DNA from 3 places in the Yoonia sp. GPGPB17 genome. Region 2 is predicted to be linked to each of the others. Evidence: riboswitches for the same ligand, from Rfam matches in the RefSeq annotation. Region 2 holds a riboswitch; each other region holds the start of a gene.

Region 1 (10,074 bases), on a different contig from region 2:
CGAAAGACGTAGCCGAGGCGATGGCGTGGCCGGGCATTATTGGCCTAGGCGAGATGATGAACTTCCCCGGTGTGATCAACGGTGATCCCCAGATGCTGGCCGAGATGGCGGCAACGATGCATGCGGGCAAGACAGTGGGCGGGCACTATGCTTCGCCTGACAAGGGTATCGCGTTTTCGGCCTATGTCGCGGGCGGAGCGGCGGATGATCACGAAGGCACCGCTGAGGCAGATGCGATTGCGCGTGTGCGCAATGGGATGCGGTCAATGATGCGCCTTGGATCGGCTTGGTATGATGTGGAAAGCCAGATTACCGCGGTGACCGAGAAGGGTCTTGATCCACGCAACTTCATTTTGTGCACGGATGATTGCCATTCTGGCACCTTGGTCAATGACGGACATATGAACCGCGTTGTGCGCCATGCCATTGCCTGCGGGTGTGATCCTGTGATTGCCTTGCAAATGGCCACAATCAATACAGCCACCCATTTTGGGCTGGAACGTGAGATTGGCTCAATCGCGCCGGGGCGCCGCGCCGATATGATCCTGACGTCTGACCTGACAACGCTGCCGATTGAAGAGGTCATTGCGCGCGGTCAAACCGTCGGGAAGGACGGCAAGATCACGGTTGATTGCCCGCACTTCGCTTGGCCTGCCGACGCGCGGAACACAGTGCATATGGGGAAAGCGCTGGATGATACGGACTTTGCGATCCCAGCCCCTGAAGGCAAGAACAAGGTCAAAGCAAGGGTCATAGGTGTCGTCGAAAACCAGGCACCGACTGAGGCATTGACCGCTGAGCTGCCCGTTGTTGATGGGCGGGTTGAGGGCGAAGGCGATACATATCAGATCGCTCTTGTGGAACGGCACCAAGGCACCGGTAAGGTCGTGAACGGCTTTGTCTCTGGCTTTGGGTATACTGGTAAGATGGCCATGGCCTCAACCGTAGCGCACGACAGTCACCATATGATTGTGGTGGGCACGGATCGCGCCATGATGGCGGCTGCGGCCAACCGTCTAGGTGAAGTCGGTGGCGGTGTCACTGTTTGGAAAGACGGGAAGGAACTGGCGCTTGTCGAGCTGCCCATCGCTGGTTTGATGTCTGACAGCCCTGCCGCAGAGGTCGCTGCCAAAGCTGATCAGATGGTCGCGGCCATGGCTGCCTGTGGCTGCACATTGAACAATGCCTATATGCAGCATTCGCTGCTGGCGCTTGTTGTCATCCCATCGTTGCGGATTTCTGATCTGGGGTTGGTCGATGTCGACAAGTTTGAGATTACCGAAATATTTGAGGAAAATGCATGAATATGGCCCAAGAGGTGTCAATCCGGACACCTGATATCCCGAAACCTGAGAGTTTCACCGATGCAAAGAAGGCTGTCGCCCGGTTGCAGGAGCTGTACGCCGCGGCGGTGAAATTCCTGTCCGAGAACTTCGGCGAAGCACTGATAAACGGACAGCCTGAAGCGCGAGTACGCGCTTACTATCCGGAAATTCGCCTGACGACGACGACTTATGCCAAGACGGATACGCGCTTGTCGTTTGGCCATGTGGCTGAGCCCGGCGTTTATGCCACCACGATTACCCGGCCTGATTTGTTTGCATCCTATCTTGAGCAGCAGATTGGCCTGCTGATCAAAAGTCATGGGGTGCCGGTTGTGATCGGGGCGTCGAGCACCGAAATGCCTGTACATTTTGCGGCTGCAAATGACCCGGGGCTGACGGTGCCGCAGGACGGCTCGATGGAGTTCAATCTGCGTGACAATTTCGATGTCCCAGACCTGAGCACGACGCACGACAATATCGTGAATGGTGAGACATTTACCTATCCCGACGGCGCGCGGCCCTTGGCGCCCTTTACCGCACAGCGCGTTGATTATTCACTGGCGCGTTTGGCGCATTACACGGCGACGGCGGCAGAGCATTTTCAGAACCACGTCCTTTTCACCAACTACCAGTTCTATGTGGAAGAGTTTGAATCCTACGCGCGCCATATGCTCGCTGATCCCGAAAGCGGCTATACCAGCTTTGTGAGCACCGGGAATGTGGAAATCACGGATGCAGATGCACCCATCCCCTTGCCTGGCAAACTGCCACAGATGCCGACTTATCATCTGAAACGCGCCAACGGCAGCGGGATCACTTTGGTGAACATTGGTGTGGGCCCGTCGAACGCAAAGACGGCGACTGACCACATTGCCGTGCTGCGTCCGCATGCTTGGTTGATGGTCGGCCACTGCGCTGGGCTGCGCAACTCGCAGCGGTTGGGTGATTTCGTGCTGGCGCACGCTTACTTGCGTGAAGATCACGTGCTGGACGATGACTTGCCGGTGTGGGTGCCGATTCCGGCGCTGGCGGAAATCCAGATTGCGCTTGAAACGGCTGTGGCTGATGTGACTGAACTTGAAGGCTACGAGTTGAAGCGGATCATGCGGACGGGCACTGTTGCGACTATCGACAACCGCAACTGGGAGCTGCGCGAACAAGCGGGGCCCGTGCAGCGCCTGTCGCAATCGCGTGCCATTGCGCTGGATATGGAAAGTGCGACAATTGCCGCCAACGGTTTCCGTTTTCGGGTGCCCTATGGGACGCTGCTGTGTGTTAGCGACAAACCCTTGCATGGAGAGCTGAAACTGCCTGGTATGGCCTCAAACTTCTATAAAACACAGGTGGCAGCGCATCTGATGATCGGCATTCGGGCGATGGAACGTCTGCGCGAAATGCCGCTTGAACGCATCCACAGTCGGAAATTACGCAGTTTTGAGGAGACGGCTTTCCTCTGATCAGCCAAAAAACGCAAAAAGTGGCGCTTTTTCCCTTGTAAACCTACACTAATCGTTGTGGTCTGCCACAACATACCGTTAAATGTGCGGGTAATAGGCCCTACTGCTGGGGCGAATGAGGGAGACCAGAACAATGGCTACAAAACCAATGACAAAAGCGCAGCTTGTTGCTGCTTTGGCCGATGAAACAGGCATGGATAAGAAAGCGGCGGGTTCCGCACTGGACGCTGTGACTGGCATCATCACCAAAGAAGTATCCGGCGGCGGTGCTGTGACACTTCCTGGCGTTGGCAAAATCTACTGCCGCGAGCGCCCAGAGCGTATGGTCCGCAACCCAGCTACGGGCGAGCAGATCAAGAAAGACGCAGACAAGGTTGTCAAAATGACAATCGCCAAAGCGCTGAAAGACAGCGTGAACGGCTAAGCCATCGGCCGAAAGGCAGGATGCAGATGTTGAGAGGGTCGCCAGATTGGCGGCCCTTTTCCGTTGCGGCGCGTGATTGGCATTTCCCATCCTGATCTTCTTCGATAGGTGGCGGATATGGATATCAAAGCAATCGCAATGGGTTTGGCGTTCGCGCTGATGTGGTCCTCGGCCTTTACCTCGGCGCGGGTGATCGTGGAGTATGCGCCGCCGCTCAGCGCGTTGGCGTTGCGGTTTCTCATTTCCGGGTTGCTGGGCGTTGCAATAGCTTGGGCGCTGGGACAGTCAGCTCGGCTATCGGGCAAGCAGTGGCTGGGTGTGGTGATCTTTGGCGTCTGCCAAAACGCCCTTTACCTCGGTTTAAATTTCGTGGCGATGCAGACGATACCTGCGTCATTGGCGGCAATCATTGCCTCTACGATGCCCCTTCTGGTCGCTCTGGCTGGTTGGATCGTTTTTGGCAATCGCGTGAGGCCCTTGGGGATCGCGGGGCTTATCGCGGGGCTTATCGGCGTGGTCTTGATCATGGGCGCGCGCTTGCAGGGTGGCGTTGATGTTTATGGGCTGATCCTTTGTGTGATCGGGGTGGTGTCTTTGACTATCGCAACACTTGCAGTTCTGGGCGCCTCATCGGGTGGCAATGTGCTGATGATTGTGGGCTTGCAGATGCTGGTGGGCAGCGCAATTCTTTGGGCGCCTGCGCTGACACTCGAAGTTTGGGACGTTACTTGGAACTGGCAGTTGGTTGTCGCGTTCGTCTATACCACTTTGGTGCCCGGGCTGGCGGCGACTTTGGTCTGGTTCCTGCTTGTGGGGCGCATCGGGGCGGTGAAGGCCTCAACCTTTCACTTTCTCAACCCGTTCTTCGGGGTCGCCATTGCGGCGGTCTTGCTGGGCGAGGTGATTGGCGTTCTGGACGTTATTGGCGTTGCGATTATCGCGGGAGGTATCTTGGCCGTGCAACTGTCGAAACAGTAGTTAGCCGATCTGACCGCGCACGCCGCCCGTTTGCCCGCGATCCAGAAGCAGGTGATCGAGGATGACACAAGCCATCATGGCTTCGCCGACAGGTACCGCGCGGATGCCGACGCATGGGTCGTGACGCCCCTTGGTGATCACTTCCGTGGGTGTTCCGTCCATGCGGATCGATTTGCGCGGCGACAGGATTGATGAGGTTGGTTTTACGGCAAACCGCACCACAATGTCCTGTCCGGTGCTGATCCCGCCAAGGATGCCGCCAGCGTGGTTCGAGCTGTAATCTGGCCCATCAGCTCCCATGAAAATCTCATCCGCATTGTCGCGGCCTGTCAGCGCGGCGGCGGCCATGCCTTCGCCAATCTCGACGCCCTTCACCGCGTTGATCGACATCATCGCAGCAGCCAAATCGGTGTCTAACTTGGCATAGACCGGTGCACCTATGCCTGCGGGCACGCCGCGTGCGACAACTTCGATGATCGCGCCGACAGAGTTGTGATCGTCCTTGCGCAGCCATGCAAGGTAGTCGTTCCATTCGGCTGCCGCCTCGGCATCCGGGCAGAAGAAATCGTTCTGATCGATCTGGTCCCAATCCATTTTGGCGGGATCGATCTTTTTTGTGCCCATCTGGGTCATATAGCCTTTGATCTGGACGCCCGGCGCAATCGCATTGATCGCCTCGCGCGCCACACCCCCAGCGGCCACACGCGACGCCGTCTCCCGTGCAGATGATCGCCCGCCCCCACGCGGGTCGCGCAGACCGTACTTCTGGTGGTAGGTGATATCTGCATGGCCGGGTCGGAACGTGTTGATGATATCGCCATAGTCTTTCGACCGTTGATCGGTATTTTCAATCATCAGTTGGATCGGCGTACCCGTCGTTTTACCCTCATACACACCCGACAGGATCTTCACCGCATCAGGTTCATTCCGCTGGGTCGTGTTCTTGTTCAGACCGGGGCGGCGCTTGTCCATCCATTGCTGGATCATCGGTGCCTCAAGCGGCACGCCCGGTGGGCAGCCGTCAACCGTCGCACCCAAAGCAGGCCCGTGGCTTTCACCCCAGGTAGTGAAGCGAAACAAATGACCGAAGCTGTTGATCGACATAGAAGTACCCCTTTGCCGCTTGGGTCTAGCGGGCGTGACAATCAGGCTCAAGTGCTTTCCCTTGCCTCGCTGCCCAAACCGGCTTAGCTAAGACCTACCTCGGGGGGCCACCAGCGTGGCTGAGATGCAATCATGCGGACCCGTAGAACCTGAACCGGTTAAGACCGGCGGAGGGAAGGTTTAGCAACCCCGCTATCCCCCAATCCGCCCGTCGCATTTGGAGGATACGATGAAACCAACCACCTATCTGCCAGCTGTTGCGGGACTTGCCCTATGTGCCACAGGCGCCATGGCCGAGACCCCAGTGCTGCAAGTCATGACCTACGACAGTTTTGTCACCGAATGGGGCCCCGGCCCCGCGATTGAAGCGGCCTTCGAGGCGGAATGTGCCTGCGATCTACAATTCGTTGGCACTGGTGACGGTGCGGCACTGCTGGCGCGGCTGCAGTTGGAAGGACCACAAACGGATGCAGACATCGTGCTGGGTCTGGATACGAACCTCACAGCAGCTGCCCGCGAAACAGAATTGTTTGCGCCGCATGGCGTTGATGCTGATCTTGATCTGCCGATTGCATGGACTGACGCCGAGTTTCTACCCTTCGATTGGGGCTATTTCGCTTTCGTTGGCAATGCAGGTGCGGATGCGCCCGCGTCATTGCGCGCATTGGCTGACAGTGACACCAAGATCGTGATCCAGGACCCGCGTTCATCCACCCCCGGTCTGGGTCTTCTGATGTGGGTCAAGACGGCCTACGGCGACGAAGCCCCTGCGCTTTGGGCTGATCTGGCTGACAATATCGTCACTGTGACCTCGGGCTGGTCCGAGGCCTACGGCATGTTCCTTGAAGGCGAGGCGGACGCAGTCTTGTCCTACACCACATCGCCCGCCTACCACCTGATTGCTGAAGAAGACGACAGCAAGGTTGCATGGGCTTTTGATGAAGGCCACTACATGCAGGTCGAAGTTGCGGGCAAAGTTGCGGGCACGGACCAGCCGGAGCTTGCAGATCAGTTCCTTGCGTTCATGGTGTCCGATGGGTTCCAAAGCGTGATCCCGACAACAAACTGGATGTATCCGGCGGTGACGCCCGCAAGCGGCTTGCCAGAGGGGTTTGAGACATTGGTCACACCCGGCACATCTTTGCTGTTGTCGCCCGAGGACGCGGCTGCAAAGCGTGATGCGGCGCTGGATGAATGGCGCACAGCGCTGTCCCGGTAACTGCACGATGGCCTGACGCCGCTGCGGCGGCGTTGGTGCTTGTGTTAACTCTTGGTACGCTGGGTGCTGTTGCCTGGCGTGCCGAATGGGGGGCGGGCTGGCCCCCGCAGATTGGGCCGCAATCCGGTTTACGGTTGTGCAGGCGCTGCTTTCTGCTTTCTTCAGTGTATTGTTGGCAATTCCAGTTGCTCGTGCCCTTGCGCGGCGCAGGTTTTGGGGCCGCCAGCTCTTGATCACGCTATTGGGTGCACCGTTTCTGTTGCCCGTCATTGTGGCCGTTTTGGGCCTTCTTGCTATCTTTGGTCGCGCTGGGCTGCTGAATGACGGGTTGGCATGGTTGGGTATCTCGCCCATTTCGATCTACGGCCTGCATGGCGTCGTGCTGGCGCATGTGTTTTTCAACATGCCGCTGGCCGTGCGTTTTATTTTGCAAGGCTGGCTGGCGATCCCGGCTGAACGGTTTCGCTTGGCCGCTTCGCTGAATGTGCCGGTGTGGCGGTTGCTGGAAGTGCCGATGCTGCGCGCAGTGGTGCCCAGCACCTTCCTTGTCGTCTTCCTGCTGTGCCTGACGAGCTTCGCCGTGGCGCTGACGATGGGCGGTGGCCCGCGTGCGACAACGGTCGAGTTGGCTATCTATCAGGCTGTGCGTTTTGACTTTGATCTGGGTCGTGCGGCTTTGCTTGCGTGCATTCAGTTTGTGCTCTGCGTGTTGGGCGCTGTTTTGGCATGGCGGGTCACTGGCAATGATCCGATAGGGACCGGGCTGGACCGTGTCATACAGCGGTGGGATTTGGCGCGGCCGGGCGTCGATTATGGTGTGATTATCTTGGCGGCGGTCTTTCTTTTGTTGCCACTGACCATGATCGTTCTGCGTGGATTGCCGGAGTTCTTCAATATGCCAGCCACAATCTGGGTAGCCGCGCTACGATCAGTGGTTGTCGCGCTTGGATCGGCGGCGCTTTGTGTGCTGATGGCGCTCGCGCTCGCCCTACGGGGTGGCATGATGGTTTCCGTTGTTGGGGTCATGCCTCTGGCGGCGTCTGGTTTGGTCGTCGGAACGGGCGCATTCTTGCTGGTGTTTCCCTTCATTCGCCCGGCTGATGTTGCATTGCTGGTCACGATGCTGGTGAACGCGACCCTAGCTTTGCCATTTGCGCTGCGCGCGCTTGCACCGGCAGCCGCGCAAGTCAAAAAAGACTATGGTCGCTTGGCGCTATCGCTGGATATGGCCAAAGGATCATGGGTACGTTTGGTGGTTCTGCCCCGGGTGCGACGCCCGCTGGGGTTTGCTTCCGGGTTGGCGGCGGCCTTGTCGATGGGGGACCTTGGGGTGATCGCCCTGTTTGCGGGGCAGTCCGAGGAAACGCTGCCACTGGCGATGTACCGGTTGATGGGGGCTTACCGCATGGAATCTGCGGCGGGAGCAGCGCTGTTGCTGGTGGCATTGAGCTTCACGCTCTTTTGGATATGTGATCGTTGGGGGCGGGCGGATGCTGACATGTGAAAATCTGGTGCTGCGCCAAGGGTCGTTCTCGCTGCGATCCGATGTAGCCTTCGAGATGGGCAAGGCTGTTGCGCTGATCGGGCCATCCGGGGCAGGAAAATCGACATTGCTGGCGGCGATTGCCGGGTTTCTGTTGCCTGCATCAGGGCGGTTGCTGTGGGATGGCGTCGATTTGTCAGGCGCCGCGCCGGGTGCGCGCCCTGTCAGTATGCTGTTTCAGGACAACAACCTTTTTCCGCATTTAACGGCTGCGCAGAATGTCGGGCTGGGGCTGCGCCCGGATTTGCGTTTGAACGCACAAGACGAAGCTGTAGTTGCCGCAGCTTTGGCCGATGTCGGGCTGGATGGCTTTGGTGATCGCAAACCCGGCGCGCTATCTGGTGGCCAGCAAAGCCGGGTGGCCTTGGCGCGGGTCCTTGTGGCAAACCGGTCTCTTGTTTTGCTGGACGAACCCTTTGCGGCACTTGGCCCTGCGCTCAAGGATGAGATGCTGGATTTGGTGAAGGCCAAGCTGGTTGCGGGCGGGAAGACGGTGATTATGGTGACCCACGATCCGGCTGACGCCCGGCGGATTGCTGACATGGCGGCGTTGGTCGCAGATGGGATGGTCCATGCGCCGGTGGCAACAGATGTGTTGTTCGACAACCCGCCATGCGGCGCTGGCAGCCTATCTTGGGTAAGGTGGGTCAAGGGTCCACCTGATGTAAAGCAAAAGGCCCGCCAATTAGCGGGCCTTGTGTTTGTCAGATCAGTTCAAACTTAATCTTTGTGCTTATGTGGTGCCCACAGGCGCTTGTTTGTCAGGTACAGCAGCACCGACAGAACCGTTAGGAACAGTACACCTGTCAGGCCTGCTTCCTTGCGCGCGACCAGCTTTGGCTCTGCCGTCCACATCAGGAATGCCGCAACGTCCATAGCGACGTCTTCCAACTCGGCAGAGTGACCGTCTGCGTAGTCAACGTCGTCGCCCCAAAGCGGTTGAGCCATCCCGATCCAGGAGCCGGGTACCATGTGCTTACCCTTTTCATCGATGCAGCTTTCAGGGAAGCCGCCTGCAGCGAAGGCCACGTTATAAGAGCCGTCCATCGGTTCGCCTTCCAGCGCACACTCTGGCTCTTCGTGGTAGCCTGTCAGTAGCGACGCGATATATTCAGCACCGCCCATACCATACACAAACTGGTTGATCCCCGTGCCTTCAGGACCGTGGAAACCAGCACGTGCCTTGGCCATCAGGCTGAGGTCGGGCGCATTTTGCGCTTCGTTTGCGGGGAAGGTATTTGCCGGTGAAAACGTGATCTGATCGTCTGTTTCAGGATCAATATATTGCGGGTTCGCATCCCAATCCCAAAGCGTGAACTGCTCTGCATAGGCACGCATCTGATCTTCTGGCAACGCGGGGCCACCTTCGTCATGCAGGTTGCGAAATGCAACAAGCTCTAGCCCATGGCACGAAGCGCAAATCTCAGTATAGACCTGAAGACCACGTTGAAGTTGCATCTGATCATAGCTGCCAAACGGGCCCTCAAACGGGAACGCGTAGTCAGTGATCTCGACCTCGACTTCGGCAGCCATGGCTTGCCCTGCTGTTAGGGCAAGCGCTGTTGCAGCGGTGAGTGTGAATTTACGGAACATATTCATTGGTCCTCTCTCACTCGGCCGGGTTCGCGACGGGCTTGGCGCCGTCACTCTTCGGCGCGTAGTGCGCGTTGAAGTCTTCTTCGATGGTTGCGTTGAAGCGGCGTGTTTGGCTTCTCGATCACGCCAAGCAGAGGCAGGATGACGAGGAAGTATGCAAACCAGTAGGTCGACCCGAGCAAGGCGATGTAGGGGTAGATCCCTTCAGCCGGACGCGCACCAACCCACATCAGCAGGATGAAGTTAACGACGAACAGCCAGAACCACCATTTAAACATCGGGCGATAGCGACCGGACCGCACTGTAGAGGTATCCAGCCAAGGGGCCAGCGCCATCACGACGATCGCGCCGAACATCGCCACAACGCCGAAGAAGGCTGCGTCGACAATGCCGAATGTGATCCAGTTCACGGCAATGACCAGCCAGAC
Region 2 (10,074 bases):
CGCCACAACCGCCAAAACAGCCCATACCGACTTAGAAGGAGTATAGACATGAGCAATGCTAATAGTCTTGGGAACGCAACGCATGCGGACGTCAAAAGCCAACTGAGCCCGGCCACGCCAAGCCTGGACCGCCCGTGGGACTCCTTGAAAGAAGTCCTTCGTCGCGTGAATGTCCGACAGGGCGACCGGGCCACACATCGCGCCTATCATAGTCTTTACGAAGACATGCTGAATTGAGCGCACTGATACTCATAATGGGCGCGACCTCTGGCATCGGCGCGCTGGCCGTTACGGAAGCTGTCGGTCGCGGACTGCCCGTGCGCGCCTTTGCGCGCAGCGCTGACAATCTTGAGAAAACCGATTTGATTGAGCCGTTTGCTGGGGACGCGCGATCAGCAGACGATGTGACGGCAGCGCTCGCCGGTGCCCGCGCGGTGATCTACACGCTGGGTATCAAGGAACGGCTTGCGATGCTCTGGGAGGAAGAGGCGCTCTTTTCCGATAGTACGCGTGTGCTGATTGAGGCGATGAAAGACAGTGACACCAAGCGATTGGTGGCGGTAACTGGATTTGGTGCGGGACGTTCTCGAAGTGCAATGAGTTCGATTGAACGTCTTGGTCATCGGGCCATCCTGGGCAGGCCCTATGCCGACAAGGACCGGCAAGAGGCGATGATTATGGAAAGTGAAATCGATTGGACGATTGTTCGGCCAGTTATTCTGACCAATAGTGCGAAATCACGCGGGCTTGAGGTGCTGCGCGATCCATCAAGTTGGCGAAACGGATTGGTCTCACGGCGCAGTGTCGCATGCTACCTTGTTGATGCCGTGGAGGATGGCCTCGACATCGGCGCGGATGTCGTGCTGACCCGTTGAAAGCTGGCGTTTGCTGTTGCCTCTGCCGGACAGTATCGCGATGGAAGTATTTTACTCAGGGACCATGTCCAAATCAATGTCAGACCTTATCGCAGAAAACGTTCAGGTTTATCCACGACCGCCAGCCCTGGAACCGGTGCCGCACCGCCTGCGCGTCGTGTTGAATGGTGAAACTGTCGCTGAAACGACCCGTGCTTTGCGGGTCCTTGAAACCCATCATGCGCCAACCTACTACATTGCGCCTGAAGACGTGGAGGCCGCGTTGATCGCGACGCGCCGCACCACCTTTTATGAGTGGAAGGGGCAGGCAGCCTATTTCAATGTGCGGGCAGGCGACAAGACGGCGCACCGCGCAGCGTGGAGCTATCCGTCCCCATCCGCATCCTTCAGCGCTTTGGCCGGACATGTGTCTTTCTACGCTGGCGCGATGGATGCATGCTTTGTTGGTGCAGAGCGCGTCATTCCGCAGCCCGGCGACTTTTACGGCGGGTGGGTGACGGGGAACCTACAAGGGCGTATCAAGGGCACACCGGGGACCGAGCATTGGTAGGGCCGACCGCCAAAACGGCTGTCATCGGCGCAGGTATGGCTGGTCTGACCTGCGCGCGGGAATTGATGCAGCGCGGCGTAGATGTGGTGGTTTTTGACAAGGGTCGGGGACTGGGCGGCAGGATGGCAACGCGCCGCGCGGAGGGCGGTTTCCAATTTGATCACGGTGCCCAGTACGTTACACCGCAAAGCGATGGCTTTTCCGCGATGTTGAAGCAAGCCGAAGCCGCTGGTGTCGTGGCACGCTGGCCGCAAGATCGTGAAAAACCGGCGTATGTCGGTGTCCCCGGGATGACCGGCTTGGCAAAGCATCTGGGAAACGGCCTGACGATCCGAAAAGAAACCCGCATAGAGAGTATCGTGAAATCGAATGGTCGCTGGAAATTGATTTGGCAAGGCGGCGATGAGACGTTCGATCGGGTGGTCATCACCGCGCTTGCGCCTCAGATCGGCGCGCTCTTGCCCGACGCGCATCCCTTCAACGCCTCCCTGAAAACGGTCGAAATGACACCGTGTCTGACGCTGATGGTCGGACTGCCCGGTGATGTTGAACTGCCCTTTGTGTCGCGCCGCGCTCCGGAAGCGGACCTAAAGTGGATTGTGTGTGACAGTGCAAAGCCGGGTCGGCCGGATGCGACGTGCATTGTCGCGCATGCCAGCCGCGATTGGAGTATGCGGCATCTGGAATTGGATCGGGACGCTTTTGCCAAACTTATGCTGCCGCTTCTGTGCACGGCACTTGGTATCAGTGCTGTGATCACTCCGGCCTATTTGTCAGGACACCGTTGGCGGTACGCGTTTGTGTCCCGACCGCTCGGGCGTACCTATCTAGCCGACGAGGAGGAGACGCTATTCGCTGGTGGCGACTGGTGTCTTGGTGCGAAAGCCGAAGATGCCTGGGTTAGTGGGCAGGCCATTGCAGCGACGATCGCAAAACGGGTCTGATTTAAAATGACGCATAGACGAGACTAATGCGTCTCCCGGATTGACCGCACTGCCATTTCCAAGATAGCCTTGACTTGTCAGGGGCGCCGAGAGGCTGAGATGCACCCTTTGAACCTGAACCGGATAATGCCGGCGGAGGGAGGCAAAAACAGACCTAGTCGGTCTGTACCGTCTTTCCGTATCAAGCGAAAAGGAAAGATCGCATGCAACCCAATGCAGCCCTCGACGCGTTACGAACGCAATCGCCGCTTGTCCACTGCATCACGAACTACGTCGCCATGAACATCGCTGCGAATGTCACGCTGGCTGCAGGCGCATCGCCTGCCATGATCCATGCGCCTGAAGAAGTTGCGGATTTTGCCCTGATCGCAGGGGCTTTGACAATCAATATCGGCACTTTGTCCACCCCTTGGCTGGAAAGCATGAAAGCCGCCGCCGTCGCAGCAAATGCGGCCAAAGTGCCGTGGGTGCTGGATCCCGTCGCCCATTTCGCAACGCCCTATCGTGCCAAAGCAGCCCTTGATCTTCTTGCGATCAAACCCAGTATTGTTCGAGGGAATGCGTCGGAAATCATCGCTCTCGCAGGCGGAGCCGGGTCTGGCAAAGGCGCCGACAGTGGCGATCGCGTGAGCGACGCACAGCGTTCCGCCCGGGCCCTTGCAGTGCGCCATGACTGCATCGTGGCAGTCTCAGGCCCGGTTGATTTCATCACCGACGGCAAACGAAGCGCAAGTATCACCGGTGGTTCGGACATCATGCCAACCGTGACAGCCTTGGGATGTGCGCTAACAGCTTTGGTTGGTGCCTATGCTGCCATAGCACCCAGGTTCGAGGCGACAATTGCAGCGTTCGTGCACTTTGCTGAAGCGGGGGAGCGGGCAGGTGCTGAAACATCGGGGCCCGGCAGCTTTTCGGTCGCCTTCTTGGATACGCTTCACGCGCTACAAACCGGTGATCTTCTGGAGACGCGTGTGTCATGGAACTGATTCCACGCAGCCTTCGGTTGTATCTGGTGACGGACCCGAACCTTTGCCCCGGACCTGCGTTGATCGAGACGGTCGCAGCTGCGGTTCGCGGCGGCGTCAGCTTTGTGCAGCTGCGCGACAAGGAGGCCTCGACCCAAAGCCGCGTCGAAGCCGCGCGCGCGCTGAAACGCGTATTGGCAGGCAAAGGCATTCCACTTGTCATCAACGATGATCTTGAGGCAGCGGTCGCAGCAGACGTGGATGGTGTGCATATCGGCCAAGATGACGTCATTCCCGCATTCGCGCGGAAGCGTTTGGGACCGGACAAGATCATCGGCCTGTCTTGCGAGACGCCAGAACAGGTCGTGTCAGCAGACCCTGACCTTGCTGACTACCTCGGCCTTGGCACCGTTTTTCAGACTACGACCAAGGCGGATCACAAGCCAACGATTGGCCTGTCTAGTCTGGCCGAAATGGCGCGGTTGGCGCGGTTGCCAACAGTGGCCATTGGCGGATTGAAGCGCGAGCATGTGGCCGATGTCCTGCGGGCCGGATGCAACGGGGTCGCCGTGGTTTCCGCGATTTGTGGTCAACCCGATCCGGAACGCGCAGCGCACAACCTCAGCCATGCTTTGAATACAACAGCTGGACTTTCGATATGATCAGAAACGTTCTGACCATTGCTGGTTCCGACCCTTCCGGGGGTGCTGGTGTCCAGGCTGACTTGAAGGCCTTTGCAGCCAACGGGGTGTATGGATTGGCGGCCATAACGGCTTTGACCGCGCAGAATACCCAAGGCGTCAGCGGCGTCGAATTGATCGCACCGTCGTTCGTCAAGGCACAGATCGCCGCCGTTTTTGCCGACGTCCGCATAGATGCCGTTAAGGTCGGCATGATCGCAACCTCAGAGATCGCAGTAGCGGTTGCGCAGGCCTTGTCTAATCATCAAGACATCCCAATCGTGCTTGATCCGGTGATGGTCGCTAAAGGTGGCGCGCCGCTGTTGCAAGACGATGCGATGGAGGCATTGCGCGTGTCACTGTTGCCCCTGGCCACGGTCTTGACCCCAAACCTGCCAGAAGCCGCGCGTCTGCTGAACCGACGCGAAGCTGCTACCCGCGACGCAATGGCCGCCCATGCACGCGATCTGTCGGATTTGGGTCCAAATGTCACGCTGGTGAAAGGCGGCCACCTGAACGGGGACCAAAGCCCCGACGTTCTGTGGGATGGCATACATCTCCACTGGTTCGAAGCTGCGCGCATGCAAACCAGGAATACGCATGGCACAGGCTGTAGCCTGTCGTCAGCGATTGCAGCGCAGCTCGCCAAAGGTCTGGTGCCAAGTGCGGCCGTTGCCGCAGCGAAGCAGTACATCTCAGGCGCGATTGCTGCGGCTGATCTCCTGACAGTCGGACGAGGTAACGGGCCGGTCCATCATTTCTACAGTCTTTGGAAGGAAAAAACATGAGTAAGGCCCTAAAGGAACAGACCGTCTTGGTGACAGGCGCGGGCCGGGGATTGGGTGCCGCAATCGCGCGGGCATTCGCCCGAGAAGGTGCGCGGGTGGTGATCAACTATCGCAACAGCAAAGCGGCTGCAGAAGAACTTGCGACTGACTTGGGGGATCGTACTGTTGCTTTGCAGGCCGACGTACAAGATGCCGACGCAGTAAAGCAGATGGTCAAGCATGCAGAGAAGGCGGTTGGCCCGATTACGACCTTCATTCACAACGCCTTGGCTGACTACAGCTTCAACGGGGATGCGCGGTCCACCGTCGAGACCCTAAGCGCCGCTGAAATGCTCTCGCAACACAGCACTGCGGTGCTTGGCGCGCTGAATGTCATCCAAGCCACCGCTCCGGGGATGGCAAATTCGGGCTTTGGGCGGGTTGTCACGATCGGCACGAACCTCTTCCAAAACCCTGTCGTGCCCTATCACGACTATACCTCCGCGAAGGCCGCTCTGCTCGCGTTGACGCGCACCATGGCGGCCGAGCTCGGGCCAAAAGGCATTACGGTCAACATGGTATCCGGGGGTCTGTTAAGGACGACCGATGCCAGTGCTTCAACACCGCAGGAAGTCTTTGACTACATCGCGGGCGTTACGCCCCTGCGCTCGGTGGTGACCCCGGAAGAGGCCGCAGACGCGGTCTTGTTTTTTGCGAGTCCCTGGGCACGCGCTGTGACTGGCCAAAACCTCGTCGTTGACGGAGGTTTGGTGTTCGGGTGAGATGGAGAAACTGTGACGGAAGAGCCAATGCAGGATGCCTACCGTTTCCGCGTCTCGATGATTGCTAAGGGTCGAAGCGAAAGGAAGTTTTAGATCCGGGTTTTTTCTTATCTTTGAACGACCGGTTTGGTGATAGCATGTGCGAAGCAGCAGTCATGACGCCGCACCTGCAAAATAGTGCTGCGTGAGCAAAGATGGAAAAACCAAGATTGGGTTTCCCGCGGTCTGGCCGTAGCGGCAACTTGCGGCGGATGGCCGAAGAAACGCCAAAGTGGGTGATGCTGCGCTCTGTGCGATTGTCGGGTTCGGGCGGAAACCGCTATAGTCCCCGATTGAGGGCTAGTCTGTGTGAACGTGCTCTCAATGGCGTTGCCTCATAGCACGCCTTAGGAGCAGCGTGCTTACAAAAACCAGGATCAAAGCGGCGTAAATGCTGAGAGCCAGTCCGCCGAAATGGTAAACCACATAGTACGTGTCCGATGTCTTTGGCGAAGGCATCAACAGGTCGGCAATCCACAAATGATAGACAAGAATGCCAATCCAAATCAGCAGCCAAACTAGACAGGATACTTGGATGAGCTTTAACGCGCGTAGGACCATACTTGAAGCAATGCACTTGGCGGATATGAAATCAAGTGTCCCAACCGGCGAGTTCTGTTCTAAGCAGGCCGCTGACATGATAATCTGTTGGCGCCAGCATGCGGGGGCGGCTCATGTCGCCCGAACGCTGGACCGGACGTTCGCTCGATAAACCTGGATGATTGCTGGGTCCGCAGACTCCCAGTCCGCCGTCGCCCTGATTTCGCGTCCGCCGCGAACGGCGGGTTTGACGGACCGCACCGCAGCATCCGACACTCCGAACGGACGGCGGCTTTGGGTAGACTCGAATGCGGCACAACCGGCTCGGCACCGCGGATGCTGCATTGCCTTCGATGGCAGCTCTGAGCCCCAAAGCAGAGTGCGACGCCCGCATCACTCTATCGTCACGGTCCGCTCGCAATCAATCAAAGTAACGTACCAACTGCCGAGCAGTGCTAAAGATATCAATCAGCGTATCTATTGCCGTATCTTCAAGCAGCAGTCCGTCAGGCAAATCATGGCGGCATCCTAGACCAACCATTTTCAAATAGGGTGCGACTGGATGACTACTTTCAAAACCATCCGGAACTATGTCGAACGCCTTGCGTGTCACCACGCCGTCCGGAAAAGTCTCTTTGAACTCCGTATCGGTCAAGATATCGGCCAAGCCTTCGGGGTCATTAATCAGGCGCTGGCGAAGCCTCGCAAGGGCAACCTTAGATGGCTGGAAAAGTGCGGCCCCCGCGTAACAATTCTCTGGCTCGATGTGCAGATAATAACCAACGCTTTCTGAGAAATCACCGGCATTGGCAAATACATCCACATCGGCGCGGAAAAAGCACGCCCAACACGCTCACGTGGTTCCTGAAAGAACTTTGTGTAGTTTTGCTTTGGTTTAACCCGCGCTTGCGCGACGTAAGGATCAAAGCGATCAGCATAGTCGTGCAATGTAATGGCTATGCCGGTGAAATTATGCAAAGCATCGTCACGTTCGGCGCGATGCTCATCCATCCATGCCTTGCGATTATTCGCTGCGAGATTGGAAAGGAACGCAAATGTTTCTGGCTCTACCATAGGTTAAATTCCTGTTTCGCTGTTTCAGTGTGCCTATCGCTGGTAGCGAGGCAGTAACACGCTACCTCCTAAGAGGAACATACTTAACCAGGAGCATCACCATGCCAAAAGAAGCTGTACGCCCCGGAAACCGCTTGATGGACCGCCCGGAATACAAGTCAAAACAGAAGCCTTTGACCCGGTCATCGGATACAACGGTCCTTAATGCAGTGTCCGCGATGGCGGAAAAGAACTATGGCTCTGTAATTGTTGTCGACCCCGATAACAAAGTCATCGGCGTGGTGACAGAGCGTGATGTAATGAACAAGGTCGTTGGCAAGGAACTAGATCCCAAAACCACGCAGCTATCCGCTATTATGACAAAAGATCCACGGGTGGCGCGGGAGTCGGATGATTTGCTTGATTGGCTCCGGATCATGTCCAACGAACGGTTTCGGCGCTTGCCAGTGGTCGATGATGATGGGCGCATCACTGCCATATTCACCCAGGGTGACTTTGTGTCCTACACATGGCCTGACTTGATCTATCAAATGAAGTCGATTGCGACAGCGACGGTCATCAAGAATTGGCCCTGGTTCCTGATCGGGGGCGGTATCACGCTCTATTCTATCGTCATGGTCATTGTGATCGGTCTAGTCAATTGATCAAGAAGTTGGTGAACGCATAGCTGTGCGTTGCCATCTTTAATGCGGGTAGCGGTGTAGCTACCTCCGGCTTGGCTTGAGCGGTGAGAATTATACCCGCCCATTTTCACGAGATGCCTAGCAAAAAACTAGAAAGGAGCAGAGCTGCCGTTCGTAGCCGACGCAGCCAATGAATCGAAAGAGCCCACACCGGGCGTCTTGATTTCTCGCTGCGCGCGCTCGCAGCATAAGAAATGCCGCATAAGCGAAAAATTCAGCGCATTATGCAGCATAGGAATCGGCCATTCGTGCAGGTCGCAGCGTGGATCAAGCGTCGAAGTCAAAAGTCGGCGTCATCTCCACCGCTCGCCGTTCAAAATTGAATGGCAGCAGTCAACTCACTCTAGCGTGTTGCGTTCTACCAATCGTTTGTGCCGTCTCGGCTTTCAACCAGTTTCGGAGAAGCGCTGTGACTGGGTCTTCTTGCATGTTGGGATGCTCGGATATCCAGTAGTCATCGCGACCAGGAAAAGTAGCCGTTCCGATTTGAACCAGATCACCGCGCTGCAAGGCGTCACAACAAAGCACATTGTCACCGATGGCGATACCTTGTCCGGCCAAGGCGGCGCGGATTGCAAGCGCGCCGCTTCCCAGAACGAAACCTTGGTCGTACCGGAGAACCTTTTGTGCGCGCAAGAAGGTATCCCACCAGTAGGTGTCGACATCGTGGAGAAGACAGAGTGTTTCGAAAGGTTTCGCCGAAGTTTCGAGGAGTGAAGGGCTCACAACGGGAAAAACAGTAAAGCCGCAGAGGCGCTCGACAGAGGCGGCATCCGCACGTGGATGCCCATACGTGATTGCCAGATCGCTTTGCGGCTTGTGCCGCCCCGGGATAGTTGGAACGAATATCACATCGGTATCGGGTATTTCGGCCTGCAGTCGCAGTAGCCTTGGGGCCAGCACAAGATCGAGAAATTCAATATCAACTTCGACCGTAATCGCTCGACGTGCCGACAGACCTGAAGCTTCATTGAGCCCAGCGTCAAGCAATGCCAGAACACGCCGGGCGACTGGCAAATACGCCCGACCAGCTGCTGTTACGACAACCGAACGATGTCTCCGAGAAAAAAGGGCTGTCTCTAAACGGTCTTCGAGGCTCGCCATCTGCTTGCTGACCGCTGCCTGCGTGACGTTCAGTGCGTCTGCCGCACCAGCAAAGCTTTCTCGCTCCGCAGCTTCCACGAACATTCTTAACGCGGTTGGAGAAGGTAGGGCTCGCATAGCGCTGCATAACCAAATGGAAGGCGAGAGGCCAGAAAAATCTCTTTTGACCTACATTTGTCATGTCTCTAGCTATTCAGACAATGACCCAAAAAACCTCTAGTATTAGCTGTCGGGCAGCTGTTGGCATGGACCGCGCTCTCAACTGGGGCGAACTTCTCGCCGATGGCAGGGGACTTCGTATCAGCGCGGTCCTTGCGGTCATTGTTTTGCACGCTGGCGGAAACTATGCCGCCGTCACGCTTGCACCGGCGATGGTTGCGGAAGTGGGCGGCGGGGAACTCATCGGTGCTTTGACCGCACTCTTTAACATCACAACGGTTCTTGCGGCAGCAGCGAGTGGCCCGTTGGCCGCGCGATATGGCATGAAATGGCTTTGGTGGATCATGACGGGACTGGCGTTGTCTGGTGCGCTGCTTTCAGCCGCTGCAGGTACCATGTTATGGATCGCGGTTGGTCGTGCCGTTGCCGGTTTTGGAGGCGGCGGTCTGCTCGCTCTCGGATTTGTCGCTCTGCACTCGGAAACAAGCCCGGCTGCGTTCCCCAAAATCTCGGCAATATCTGGCGCGTTCTGGATCGGAGCTGCGTTTTCTGGTCCGTTGGTCGGAGGCCTGTTCACGGATTTCTTAGGCTGGCGTCCGGCGTTCATTGTCTTTGGCGTTGGTATGCTGATTTACGGATTTGCCAATGCGAGAACCATGGCAAGGGTCGAAACTGAGCGCAGCACAGAACGGTTTCCAATAACGTCGTTTACGGCCTTTGGCATAGGAATTGGGCTGATAAGCTTCGCGCCCCAATTCGACCGCGGCGCTGCGGCGCTTATCGCTTTCGTTGGACTTATCGCACTCACTGCAGCTATCTGGCGTGAAAGATCACATGTGCCGCGCATGTTCCCGAAACGCGCTTTTCGACTCCGAACGATGCAGGGAAGCGCGATTGCGGCAAAGACAGTTC
Region 3 (10,074 bases), on a different contig from region 2:
ACACGTGCCTTTCTAACCGATATTGACGAAGATGCGGGCCGTTTCCTGATCCCTGTGCCATTCCCGCACGAGGAAGGCGCGCAAGCCAAGATGGTCGAAATGCGCAAGCAAGCCATGGCCCATCTGAGCGAAGGAGGTGTGATTGCCGTTTTTCCGTCTGGCGTTGTCGCCTCTTCGAACTCCATGTTCGGACCGATGGTAGAGGATGAATGGAACCTTTTTACCGCTAAGATGATCCGCATGTCCGGTGCCCGCGTTGTCCCGCTGTTCTTTCCGGGCGCAAATTCACGCTGGTACCAGATGGCCAACCAAATCTCGCCGACATTGCGCCAAAGCCTGTTGATCCACGAGATCGTAAACGCTTGCGGGAGACCGCAGAAGCCCGTCGTCGGTCATCCTTTTGATGAAGATGAAGTGAAAGAGCGTTTGAAAGATCAACGTGCCTGCATGGACTGGATGCGCGAAGAGACGCTGAAGTTGAAAGAGTAGACGAGAGGTCGATTGCCCGTTGTGTGGCGCAAAGCGATCTTTTGCACCGGCTGCTATTGCTCGCGCAGCATCTGGTTGCATATTCGGCACATTTTCGTTGCAGCTTGGCTCGCGGCGTCGGTGTTGAGAACGGCCTGCAGCCAAACGCGCTCGCACGAAAGCCGATCATAATTTGCGTGACAGAACGCGCGTTTCCGGGGCATTTGTCCTTTCTAGCAAGAGCCGACGGGTGAGCCACACGACCAAAAGGTGCAATAACACGGCAAATACGCCCAACGTCAACATTGCAGCAAACATGAGGTCGGTTTTGGCACGCCCGTTCGCGAGCAGCATAAGATAGCCAAGTCCGCGCGACGAACCGACCCATTCCCCAATCACGGCGCCGATGGGGGCGTAGACTGCGGCCAAACGCAGACCGGAAGCCAAAGATGGCAAGGCGGCAGGAATGCGGATGTGCCACAGAACCCGCGCGGGGCTGGCCTGCATGGTGCGTGCCAGGTCCAGATATCCCTGCGGCGTGCGCATCAACCCGTCAAAAAAGGCGGAAGTGACGGGGAAATAGATGATCAACACGGCCATGAAGACCTTGGACCAAAGTCCGAACCCAAGCCAAAGCGTCAGTATCGGGGCCAGTGCAAAGACCGGCAGGGCCTGAGTAAAGATCAGGATTGGCTGTATCAGCACCCGTGCCGTGCGTGATGATGCCAGATGCAACGCTGTCGCAATGCCGAGCGCGGCTCCGATTGCTAGGCCGATGACCACTTCGAGTGCGGTGATCAGTGTGTGTTCGGCGATCAGCGCACGGTTCGTCCACCACGTTTCCGCCACCATCACGGGACCAGGAAGGATGAACTTTGGTAGGCCCGTCAAGGTGACGATCACTTGCCAGACTGCCACCGCGAACAGCATGGCCAGAAGCGCCGGGAAGACCTTCATTGAGCGCCCTCACGCAAGAGAGAGAGCAAAGCCGCCTGACACTCTAGCGTTTCCAGATCGTCGATTGGGCGCGGAATAGCAGATGAGGGGTGTGGGAAGTGCCGTATCCCAGAGGGGGTCAGCACGAGGATCGACTGCCCCAAGCGCGCAGCCTCTGACGGATCGTGGGTCACGATCAGAACGGTCTTGTCACGCAGCACGTCCACTGCGAGCTCTTGCATGGCCGCGCGGGTCTGGGCGTCAAGCGCTGAGAAAGGCTCGTCCAGTAAAATGACGGGTTTGTCTTCCATCAGGGTCCGGGCCAGCGCGACCCGCTGGCGTTGCCCTCCCGACAGGCCGGCGGGCTTCTTGTCTGCGTGATCAGCAAGCCCGACCTGTGACAAGATACGGGTCAGACGTTCGGTATCGGCCGTTTCCCCGCGCAGTTGGGCGCCCAGTTGTACGTTCTGACGGACGCTCGCCCACGGCAGCAGCAAGTCGTCCTGAGCCATATAGGCGACCCGTGCCGCCACCGGCTTTGCGTCACTTGCGGTGACCATCCCCTCGAAATCAGCGCCGGTGGCAAGCCCAGATATCAGACGCAAAAGGGTGGATTTCCCAACGCCGGAACCACCCAGGAGGCATGTCCACTCTCCGGCACGAAGCGCCAGCGTCAAGGACGCAAATAGAGCCACGCCGTTAATAGACGCGTGCCCTTGCAGCGTGACGTCGGGGGCTTGCGTCAAGGGGTCAAACCCATCTGCCAGAAGCTGACTTCGAGTTCGGTCGCTGTGCGGAACGTTTGGCAAAGGCGTTCCCAACGCGGGGAGGTCTGAAAATCATGGCCCAGACGGCGGGTGATGGCTTTGTCCAACATCTCACCGACCGCCTGACATGCCCCCTGATAGTCTTCACCCGCATAGGTGTCGATCCAGTCCGCATACGTGTCTGACTCTTTCTCCGCAGCCAGCCGGGCGCCGATCTCCCCATAGCCCATTACACAAGGGGCCAGTGCGGCCAACAGATCCAGCAGATCACCGCTATAGCCCGCCTCAAGAACAAAGCGGGTATAGGCAAGGTTCTCGGCGCGTTCTTTCGTGGCGAACAGATCCTCTTGAGAAACACCGGCCGCTTCGCAGATGCCGATATGCAACTGCATTTCTTCGGCCACCAGCGCGTTGACCGTGCCGACCGCGGTTAGCATTTCGGCATGGGTCTCCGATTTTACGACGGCCAGCGCCCAAGCGCGGGCGAAGTGGATAAGGAACACATAATCCTGTCGCAGGTAGTGCAGAAAAGCGTCGTGAGGTAAGGTGCCGTCCTTCAGACCTTCGACAAAGGCATGGCGGGTGTAGTCCCGCCATGCATCGCCCGCATGATCGCGCAGTCTTGCGAAAGCGTCGCCATAGCTGTTCATTGCGCGGTCACGTCAATGGCAATGGCGTCGACCGGGTTGGCGGATGCGATCATGCCGCTTTCGACGAGAAAGTCTTCGAAGCGGGCGTAGCGGCCCGCATCTAGCGCCGCCGGTCGCAGGGCAAAGCGTGGCAGCGTGTCGACCCAGGCGCGTGCGTTCAGCTCGTCCTGCAGCTCGGCGGACGTGCCCGAGAATATCTCCCAACTCGCCTCGGGGTTGTTCACGATGTATTGCGTGGCCAATTCAGTTGCCGTCAGAAAACGCGCGATCATATCGGTGTCCATTCGGTCTGGATTGGCCACGTAGATCAGTTCGTCGTATGAGGGCACCCCCTCTTCTTCGAGGTAGAAGCAGCGGCCCGGTACACCTTCGATATCCATCTGGTTTAGCTCGAAATTGCGGAATGCGCCAATCACCGCATCGACCTGACCTGACATCAACGAAGGCGAGAGGGAGAAGTTCACATTCACCAGTTCAATCTCCTCTAGGCTGACGCCATGAGTGCCTAGAACAGCGCTCAGCACAGCCTCTTCAACACCGGCGACGGAAAAACCCACAGTACGCCCGCGCAGATCAGCAGGGGTTTCGATTGGCCCATCGGCCAGAACCAGAAGACAGCTAAGGGGCGTCGCGACAAGCGTCCCGACGCGTACAAGGGGCAGTCCCTCTTGAACTTGCAGATGCAGATTTGGTTGATAGGAAATCGCGAGGTCCGCCTGGCCAGCCGCCACAAGGCGCGGCGGTGCGGAGGGATCGGCGGGCGGAATGATCTCAACCTCAAGCCCTTGGTCAGCGAAATAGCCAAGCTCTTCGGCGACAATCAGGGGGCCGTGATCGGGGTTGATGAACCAATCCAGCAGAACGGTCATTTGATCTTGCGCCATAGCAGGCGATGCGGTCAGCAAAGCGGCTGCGGTGAGAATGTGTTTCATAAGCCTTGTTCCTTTATGAGGTCGCGGCCGCAACGAGGACGATCTCACCGGGCCAGGTCTGTTGAAGGGTTTCCGCCGCGCGCCAGGCCCGCAGACCGGTTGCGCAGCAAAGGGCGACGCGCGGGGCGCGAATTTCGGCAATTTGACTTGGATCGAGGCGCTGCGCTGCCGTGTGGATTGGGATTGGGGCTTCATCTTTGTTGCGCAATTCAACGATCAGGTCATCGGCGTTCAGTTGTGAAGGGGCAAGGAAAGGGAAGGCGATGTCAGGCTCAGGTGCGGTATCGAAACGAAAGCCCGAGGTGGCGACGCTGCGCGCGTCATAGTTCACCAGCTGGCCCAAAGGAGACGGCGTGAACCCGAGTAGCACGTTGAGCGCCATTTGGGCCTGCATCGCGCCCATGATGCCGACAACGGGACCCAGAACCCCTGCGGTGGCGCAGCTTGCGCCGCTGTCCGGTGCTTGTGGGAAAACCGCGCGCAGTGAGGGCGCTCCACCACAGAAGCCACCCACATAGCCGCTCAATCCAAGCACCGCAGCGCTGATCAGTGGTTTGCCCTTGGCAAGACAGAGGTCACTGAGGATGTAACTGACGGCGTAGCTATCGGCGCAATCCAGAACCAGATCGGCTTGTTGCACAAGGTCAGGTGCATTTGTCGGGGTCAGGTTTTGCACCGCCGTGTCGACCGCAATCTCGGAATTGATGTCTGTGCAGCGCATTGCAGCAATTTCGGCCTTTGGTCGGCCGCAACCGGCTTCGGTAAACAGGGTCTGCCGGTGCAGGTTTGACAGCGACACCGTATCCCCATCGACAAGCATGATATGACCCACACCGGCCCCTGCCAAAAGCGGGAGCGCAGGGGCCGCCAAACCGCCAGCGCCGATGACGAGCACACGCGCTGTCGCCAGGCGCCGCTGCCCTTGCACGTTTACTTCCGGCAGAATTATTTGGCGTGCGTAACGGTTCATCGTGTGGCCTTGATCCATGCGCGTACGCGCGCTTCGGGGTCGGCGTTCAAAGTGATGTCCGTCACGACCGAGATGATGTTGGCACCGGCCTCAAACACCCCCGCCGCGCGCTCCACCGACATGCCACCGATGCCCACGAGCGGTGTTCCGCCCAGCCGTGCTTTCCATTCGGTGACTTTGGGCAGTCCCTGCCTGTGCCACTTCATCTTCTTGAGAATCGTTGGGTAAACAGGACCAAGCGCCACATAGTCAGGTGCCATGCCAAGCACCCGTTCCAATTCGTCAGTGTCATGGGTAGACACGCCCAGCTTCAGCCCCGCCTTCCGGATGGCGGGCAAATCGGCTTCGTCCAGGTCTTCCTGACCCAGATGAACCCACTCACAGCCCAGATCGAGCGCCGCTTGCCAATGGTCGTTCACGACCAGCACTGCACCGTATTGCTGGCAGAGGTCGCGCGAGACCGCGATTTCGCGCTGCACGTCCTCATCCGCCTGATCTTTGATGCGCAGTTGTACCAGTTTCACGCCCAAGGGCAGCATCCGCCGCAGCCAGTCGGATCGATCAAAGATCGGGTAAAAACGGTCCAGTGTCATGACAGGAAAGCCTTGCCGATCACGGGGGTGGAGGCTTCGGCCATATCGCGCGCCTCAATCGGCTCAGCCCCATAGGCCAATTGCCCCGCCTCAACCGCGCGCATCATCGCGCGGGCCATCGCCACCGGATCGCCTGCGCGGGCAACGGCTGTATTGAGCAGCACGGCGTCATATCCAAGTTCCATCGCATGTGCGGCGTGGCTTGGCAGCCCGATCCCCGCGTCAACGACCAGAGGCACATCCGGAAACTCTGCCCGCATGGCCCTTAAAGCATATGCGTTGCTCAGCCCGCGACCCGAGCCAATCGGCGCGCCCCATGGCATCAACACCTCGCAACCTGCGCTTTGCAAACGTTCAGCAACGATCAAATCCTCGGTCGTGTAGGGAAACACCTGAAAACCCTCATCCGACAAAATGCGGGCAGCCTCGACCAATTGGAACACATCCGGTTGCAAGCTGTCGGTGTGGCCGATCAGTTCCAGCTTGATCCAGGTGGTAGCGAACACCTCGCGCGCCATATGGGCCGTGGTAACCGCTTCCTTTACCGTGTGGCAGCCAGCGGTGTTGGGCAGCACATGCACACCAAGGTCCTGGATCATCTGCCAAAACACCTGCCCGTGGCCACCTGCGCCTTCCCGGCGCAAGGACACCGTGGCCACCCCCGCTGCGCTTTCGTGAAACGCCTGTGCGAGGATCGCAGGGCTTGGGTATTGTGCTGTCCCCAACATAAGAGGGTTGGGCAGCTTAGTGCCGTAAAACTCTTTCACCCTCATCCCCCCTGCATTGGCGCGACGACTTCGACGCGGTCCCCGTCGCTCAGTTCAACACCCGCGCGAAGGCTTGCGGGCACGAACTCTTCGTTGACGGCCGTAGCAACGCGACCGGAAAAGCCGCATTCTGCAAGAAGGTCCGGAAGAGTCTCCGCTGCGACCTCGCACCCTGTTCCGTTAAGCGTAATCTTCATCGACCATCTCCGAATGCGTGTTGTTCAGCGCCAGATCTGCCACACCATGTGCCAAAGCAGGCGCAAGCAGATAACCGTGGCGATAGAGTCCGTTGGCATAGATCGTGTCACCACGCCTGCGAATGCGCGGCAGGTTGTCCGGGAAGGCGGGGCGCAGATCGACGCCGATTTCCAGCACCTCCGCCTCTCCGAAAGCAGGATTCAGCGCATAGGCGGCGCTGAGCAATTCCAGCATCGAGCGTGCGGTTATACGGCTGCGGTCCTCGCTTTCGATCATCGTTGCGCCCAGCATGTAGATTCCATCCCCGCGCGGCACGATGTAAAGTGGTATCCTTGGATGCAGCAACCGCACTGGGCGGGTCAGGTTTACATCGCGGCACCGGATCACCAGCATCTCTCCCTTGACGCCGCGCAAATCGGACAGAGCGCTTCGTGCTTGTAAACCTCTGCAATCAATAATTTTTTTAGACCATCGGGCGCATATTTGTTGTGAAACACCACGCCTTTTTCCTCCAAAGAAGTATAAAGAGCCTGCAAGGCTTTGCGTGGGTCAAGATGGGCTTCCGCCTGAAAGAACAGCCCCTTTGTGAAGCCGGACAAATCAGGTTCAAGTTCTGCAATATCGCCATCGACCTCCACAAAACCTTCGGTGCGGCGCGCAAAGCGGCGCAAATCCGGCAGATCACGGCGCGCGGCGACCACCAAGGTGCCAAGCCTTTGGACATCGGTCTTGTCCGCCCACCACTCAATGGCCATCTGGCCGAGACGCAACACCGGCTCTTCGGCGTTTTCAAATTCGCACCAAGGCGCCAACATCCCGCCCGCCCACCAGGAACAGGCGTGAGGGCCTGGAGGGCCCGCCGTATCAAAAACCTGAACCCGCGCCCCGCGCGAGACCAATTCGGTCGCGATGGCGAGCCCCGCAACACCGGCCCCTATGATCGACCAGAGGCTCATGCTTTGCCTGAAGCGGGCCAGAACTGATGGAAGTGATGCACGGGGCCATGACCGGAACCGATGTTCAACGCATCTGCATCAGCAATCGCCGCTTGCAGGTAACTATGGGCCTCTCGCACCGCAAGTTCCAGAGGAAGACCCTTGGCCAACCCCGCCGCGATTGAGGAGGATAAGGTGCATCCCGTCCCGTGCGTGTTAGCTGTCTTGCAGCGCGGTGCACAAAGCTCGGCAAGCACCTGATCCCCAGACACCAGAATGTCATGGCAGATTTCGCCATCCGCATGTCCGCCCTTCATCAGGACGGCCTGCGCCCCCAGATCACAGAGCGCCCGGCCTTGCGCGATCATCTCGGTGCGTCCAACCGCAACAGGTGAGTCCAGCAGGCAAGCCGCTTCGGGCAGGTTCGGCGTCAGCACACGCGCGCGCGGCAATAAGACGTCCCTAAGTGTTGCGACAGCCTCGGCCGCCAAGAGCAAATCGCCTGATTTTGCAATCATCACAGGGTCAAGCACCAATGGGCCGGGATAACCGTCAAGCCCCGCTACAACGCAGTGGATGGTGTCTGGCGTGGTCAGCATACCAATCTTGACGGCTTTGACGTTCAGATCATCCAGCACCGCGTCAATCTGCGCAGTGATCATATCCTGCGGGACGCCGTGGACGGCGGTGACAGCTTTTGTGTTCTGCGCTGTAACAGCGGTGATGACCGAGGCCCCGTAAACCCCGAGTGCTGACATCGCCTTAAGATCTGCCTGAATGCCAGCGCCGCCGCCGCTGTCTGATCCTGCTATCGTCAACGCGATATGCGCCATGGCAACGCTCCATATCAATGGGCATCGCGTACAAAACTGCCTGCTTGCGCAAAGACCGTTCCCTACGCCGGAATTGCCCGGATCAGGTTCGATGGGTTAGCGCATACGCGCCTCTCAGCCTCTGGTGAGGCACCCCAACGGTTCCCGTCCCGATTAGCAATTCAGTGCGAGTAAGTCAAATGCCTGGGCCATGGTGACTTCGGGCCGATATTCCAGCTATCGGACATTGCCGTCTCGGGCTGTCTTTTGGTGTCGATCGAAAATCTATGTTCTCTTCTAAAACAAAAAGACCGTATGAAGACATTCAGAATGTGCGTGAATTTTCGTGCCGCTTGTGTTGGCGGCAAGATAAAATCTTGACCGGGTTGGGCTGAAAGCCGCCCTTTGCATTTTACCGCGTTGGCACCGGCGCATCCCCACGATAGTCGTAGAATCCGCGCTTTGACTTGCGCCCCAACCATCCGGCTTCGACATACTTCGTCAGCAGCGGGCAGGGGCGATACTTCGTATCAGCCAGCCCGTCGTGCAGCACGTTCATGATCGCAAGGCAGGTGTCCAGCCCGATGAAATCAGCCAGTTCCAGCGGCCCCATGGGGTGGTTGGCGCCAAGTTTGAGTGACGTATCAATGGATTGGACCGAGCCGACACCTTCATAAAGCGTATATATTGCTTCGTTGATCATTGGCATCAGGATGCGGTTGACGATAAAGGCCGGGAAATCCTCAGCAGTGGCAGAGGTTTTGCCAAGACGTTCCACAACTGCATGGCAAGCTTTAAACGTGGGCTCATCTGTTGCAATGCCGCGGATCAGTTCGACCAACTGCATGATCGGCACCGGGTTCATAAAGTGGAACCCCATGAATTTTTCAGGACGATCAGTACGGGACGCCAGGCGTGTGATCGAAATTGACGACGTGTTCGACGTCAGAATGGTGTCGGGCTTTAGATGCGGGACCAGATCTTCGAAAATAGCGGTCTTGATGGTCTCACGCTCGGTTGCGGCCTCGATGATCAAGTCGGTTTGGCCCAAATCCGTCAGAGTTTGCGTCGTGCCGATCCGTTTCATCGCTTCGGCTTTTTGAACAGCAGTGATCAGCTCTCTGCTGACCTGCCTGTCAAGATTGCGATCAATCAATGCGACGGCGGCGCTCATGGCCTCTTGACTGATATCGGTCAGCAGAACCTCGTAACCGGCCAACGCAAAGACATGCGCGATGCCGTTGCCCATTTGCCCTGCGCCAACAATACCTACCTGTTCAATTGTCATGATCAATCCTCTGCGGGTTCGCTGCACCATAGGCCCCGGCAGGGGGCGGCTTCAAGGCGACACAATAAGTAAAAATTTCATCAAATGCCCTTATTAGCAAATTCGCAAAGGATTTCTACGAATCTGCCTGTTGGGTGATGAAGAGAAGGGCTGGACACCATGAAGCACGAGAAAATAGAGAACAGCGATCTGTCTTATTCGCCGTGCCGTTACGGGGCCTCTCGAATGTTGTTTCGCGGGCCGCGCAAGCGCCTTGATCTGCCGTACATTGCGTTTGTCGGCGGGACAGAAACCTACGGTAAGTTCATTGAAAAACCTTTCCCGCAATTGGTTGAAAAGGCCATGCGCCAGACCTGCGTCAATTTTGGCTGTGTGAATGGCGGGATTGATGCCTTTGTGAATGACCCAACAATCATGGGCATCTGTTCAGAGGCTGATTTGACCGTCGTACAGGTGATGGGGGCCAATTATCTGTCCAATCGTTTCTACTCTGTCCATCCCCGGCGCAATGATCGCTTCTTGCGGGCCTCGACGGTCTTGCAGGCCATTTATCAAGACGTCGATTTTTCTGAGTATTCCTTTACCCGGCACATGCTGGGCGCATTGCACACCAAGTCGATTGAACGGTTTGACACGGTGGTCGTAGAATTGAGAGAGGCATGGCTGGCGCGGATGCGGAATATGCTGAAGCAGATTGGTGATCGTGTGATTTTGCTGTGGTTTTCAGAAGACCTGATGGCGGACGAACATTGGTCAGA

What was found. Region 2 has a riboswitch for thiamine pyrophosphate ahead of thiM (hydroxyethylthiazole kinase). Riboswitches for the same ligand answer to the same signal wherever they lie in the genome.
Region 1: it holds a riboswitch for thiamine pyrophosphate, as region 2 does, so the genes downstream of both, thiB (thiamine ABC transporter substrate binding subunit) here and thiM (hydroxyethylthiazole kinase) in region 2, are expected to answer to the same signal.
Region 3: it holds a riboswitch for thiamine pyrophosphate, as region 2 does, so the genes downstream of both, thiD (bifunctional hydroxymethylpyrimidine kinase/phosphomethylpyrimidine kinase) here and thiM (hydroxyethylthiazole kinase) in region 2, are expected to answer to the same signal.

Annotation. Positions count from the first base shown of each region.
Region 1 covers NZ_JATACI010000002.1:2,745,621-2,755,694, forward strand. Annotated here, with positions in the region: gene ade (adenine deaminase) at 1-1,304, shown strand, start outside; gene QTO30_RS14505 (AMP nucleosidase) at 1,301-2,782, shown strand; gene QTO30_RS14510 (HU family DNA-binding protein) at 2,916-3,206, shown strand; gene QTO30_RS14515 (DMT family transporter) at 3,324-4,184, shown strand; gene aroC (chorismate synthase) at 4,185-5,288, opposite strand; TPP riboswitch at 5,379-5,481, shown strand; gene thiB (thiamine ABC transporter substrate binding subunit) at 5,518-6,507, shown strand; partial or broken gene QTO30_RS14530 (thiamine/thiamine pyrophosphate ABC transporter permease ThiP) at 6,483-8,011, shown strand; partial or broken gene QTO30_RS14535 (thiamine ABC transporter ATP-binding protein) at 7,998-8,688, shown strand; gene QTO30_RS14540 (cytochrome c1) at 8,771-9,649, opposite strand; partial or broken gene QTO30_RS14545 (cytochrome b) at 9,660-10,074, opposite strand, start outside.
Region 2 covers NZ_JATACI010000003.1:47,950-58,023, reverse strand. Annotated here, with positions in the region: gene QTO30_RS20625 (hypothetical protein) at 49-237, shown strand; gene QTO30_RS20620 (NAD(P)-dependent oxidoreductase) at 255-875, shown strand; gene QTO30_RS20615 (DUF427 domain-containing protein) at 952-1,425, shown strand; gene QTO30_RS20610 (NAD(P)/FAD-dependent oxidoreductase) at 1,419-2,369, shown strand; TPP riboswitch at 2,439-2,527, shown strand; gene thiM (hydroxyethylthiazole kinase) at 2,573-3,355, shown strand; gene thiE (thiamine phosphate synthase) at 3,346-3,996, shown strand; gene thiD (bifunctional hydroxymethylpyrimidine kinase/phosphomethylpyrimidine kinase) at 3,993-4,802, shown strand; gene QTO30_RS20590 (3-oxoacyl-ACP reductase) at 4,799-5,563, shown strand; gene QTO30_RS20585 (DUF2461 family protein) at 6,564-6,908, opposite strand; gene QTO30_RS20580 (DUF2461 family protein) at 6,827-7,216, opposite strand; gene QTO30_RS20575 (CBS domain-containing protein) at 7,318-7,860, shown strand; gene QTO30_RS20570 (LysR family transcriptional regulator) at 8,233-9,087, opposite strand; gene QTO30_RS20565 (MFS transporter) at 9,249-10,074, shown strand, end outside.
Region 3 covers NZ_JATACI010000002.1:3,429,770-3,439,843, forward strand. Annotated here, with positions in the region: gene QTO30_RS18130 (lysophospholipid acyltransferase family protein) at 1-489, shown strand, start outside; gene QTO30_RS18135 (ABC transporter permease) at 655-1,425, opposite strand; gene QTO30_RS18140 (ABC transporter ATP-binding protein) at 1,422-2,150, opposite strand; gene tenA (thiaminase II) at 2,147-2,821, opposite strand; gene QTO30_RS18150 (ABC transporter substrate-binding protein) at 2,818-3,753, opposite strand; gene QTO30_RS18155 (HesA/MoeB/ThiF family protein) at 3,767-4,723, opposite strand; gene QTO30_RS18160 (thiamine phosphate synthase) at 4,720-5,316, opposite strand; gene QTO30_RS18165 (thiazole synthase) at 5,313-6,083, opposite strand; gene thiS (sulfur carrier protein ThiS) at 6,086-6,280, opposite strand; partial or broken gene QTO30_RS18175 (FAD-dependent oxidoreductase) at 6,264-7,237, opposite strand; gene thiD (bifunctional hydroxymethylpyrimidine kinase/phosphomethylpyrimidine kinase) at 7,234-8,049, opposite strand; TPP riboswitch at 8,092-8,196, opposite strand; gene QTO30_RS18185 (3-hydroxybutyryl-CoA dehydrogenase) at 8,441-9,316, opposite strand; gene QTO30_RS18190 (DUF6473 family protein) at 9,476-10,074, shown strand, end outside.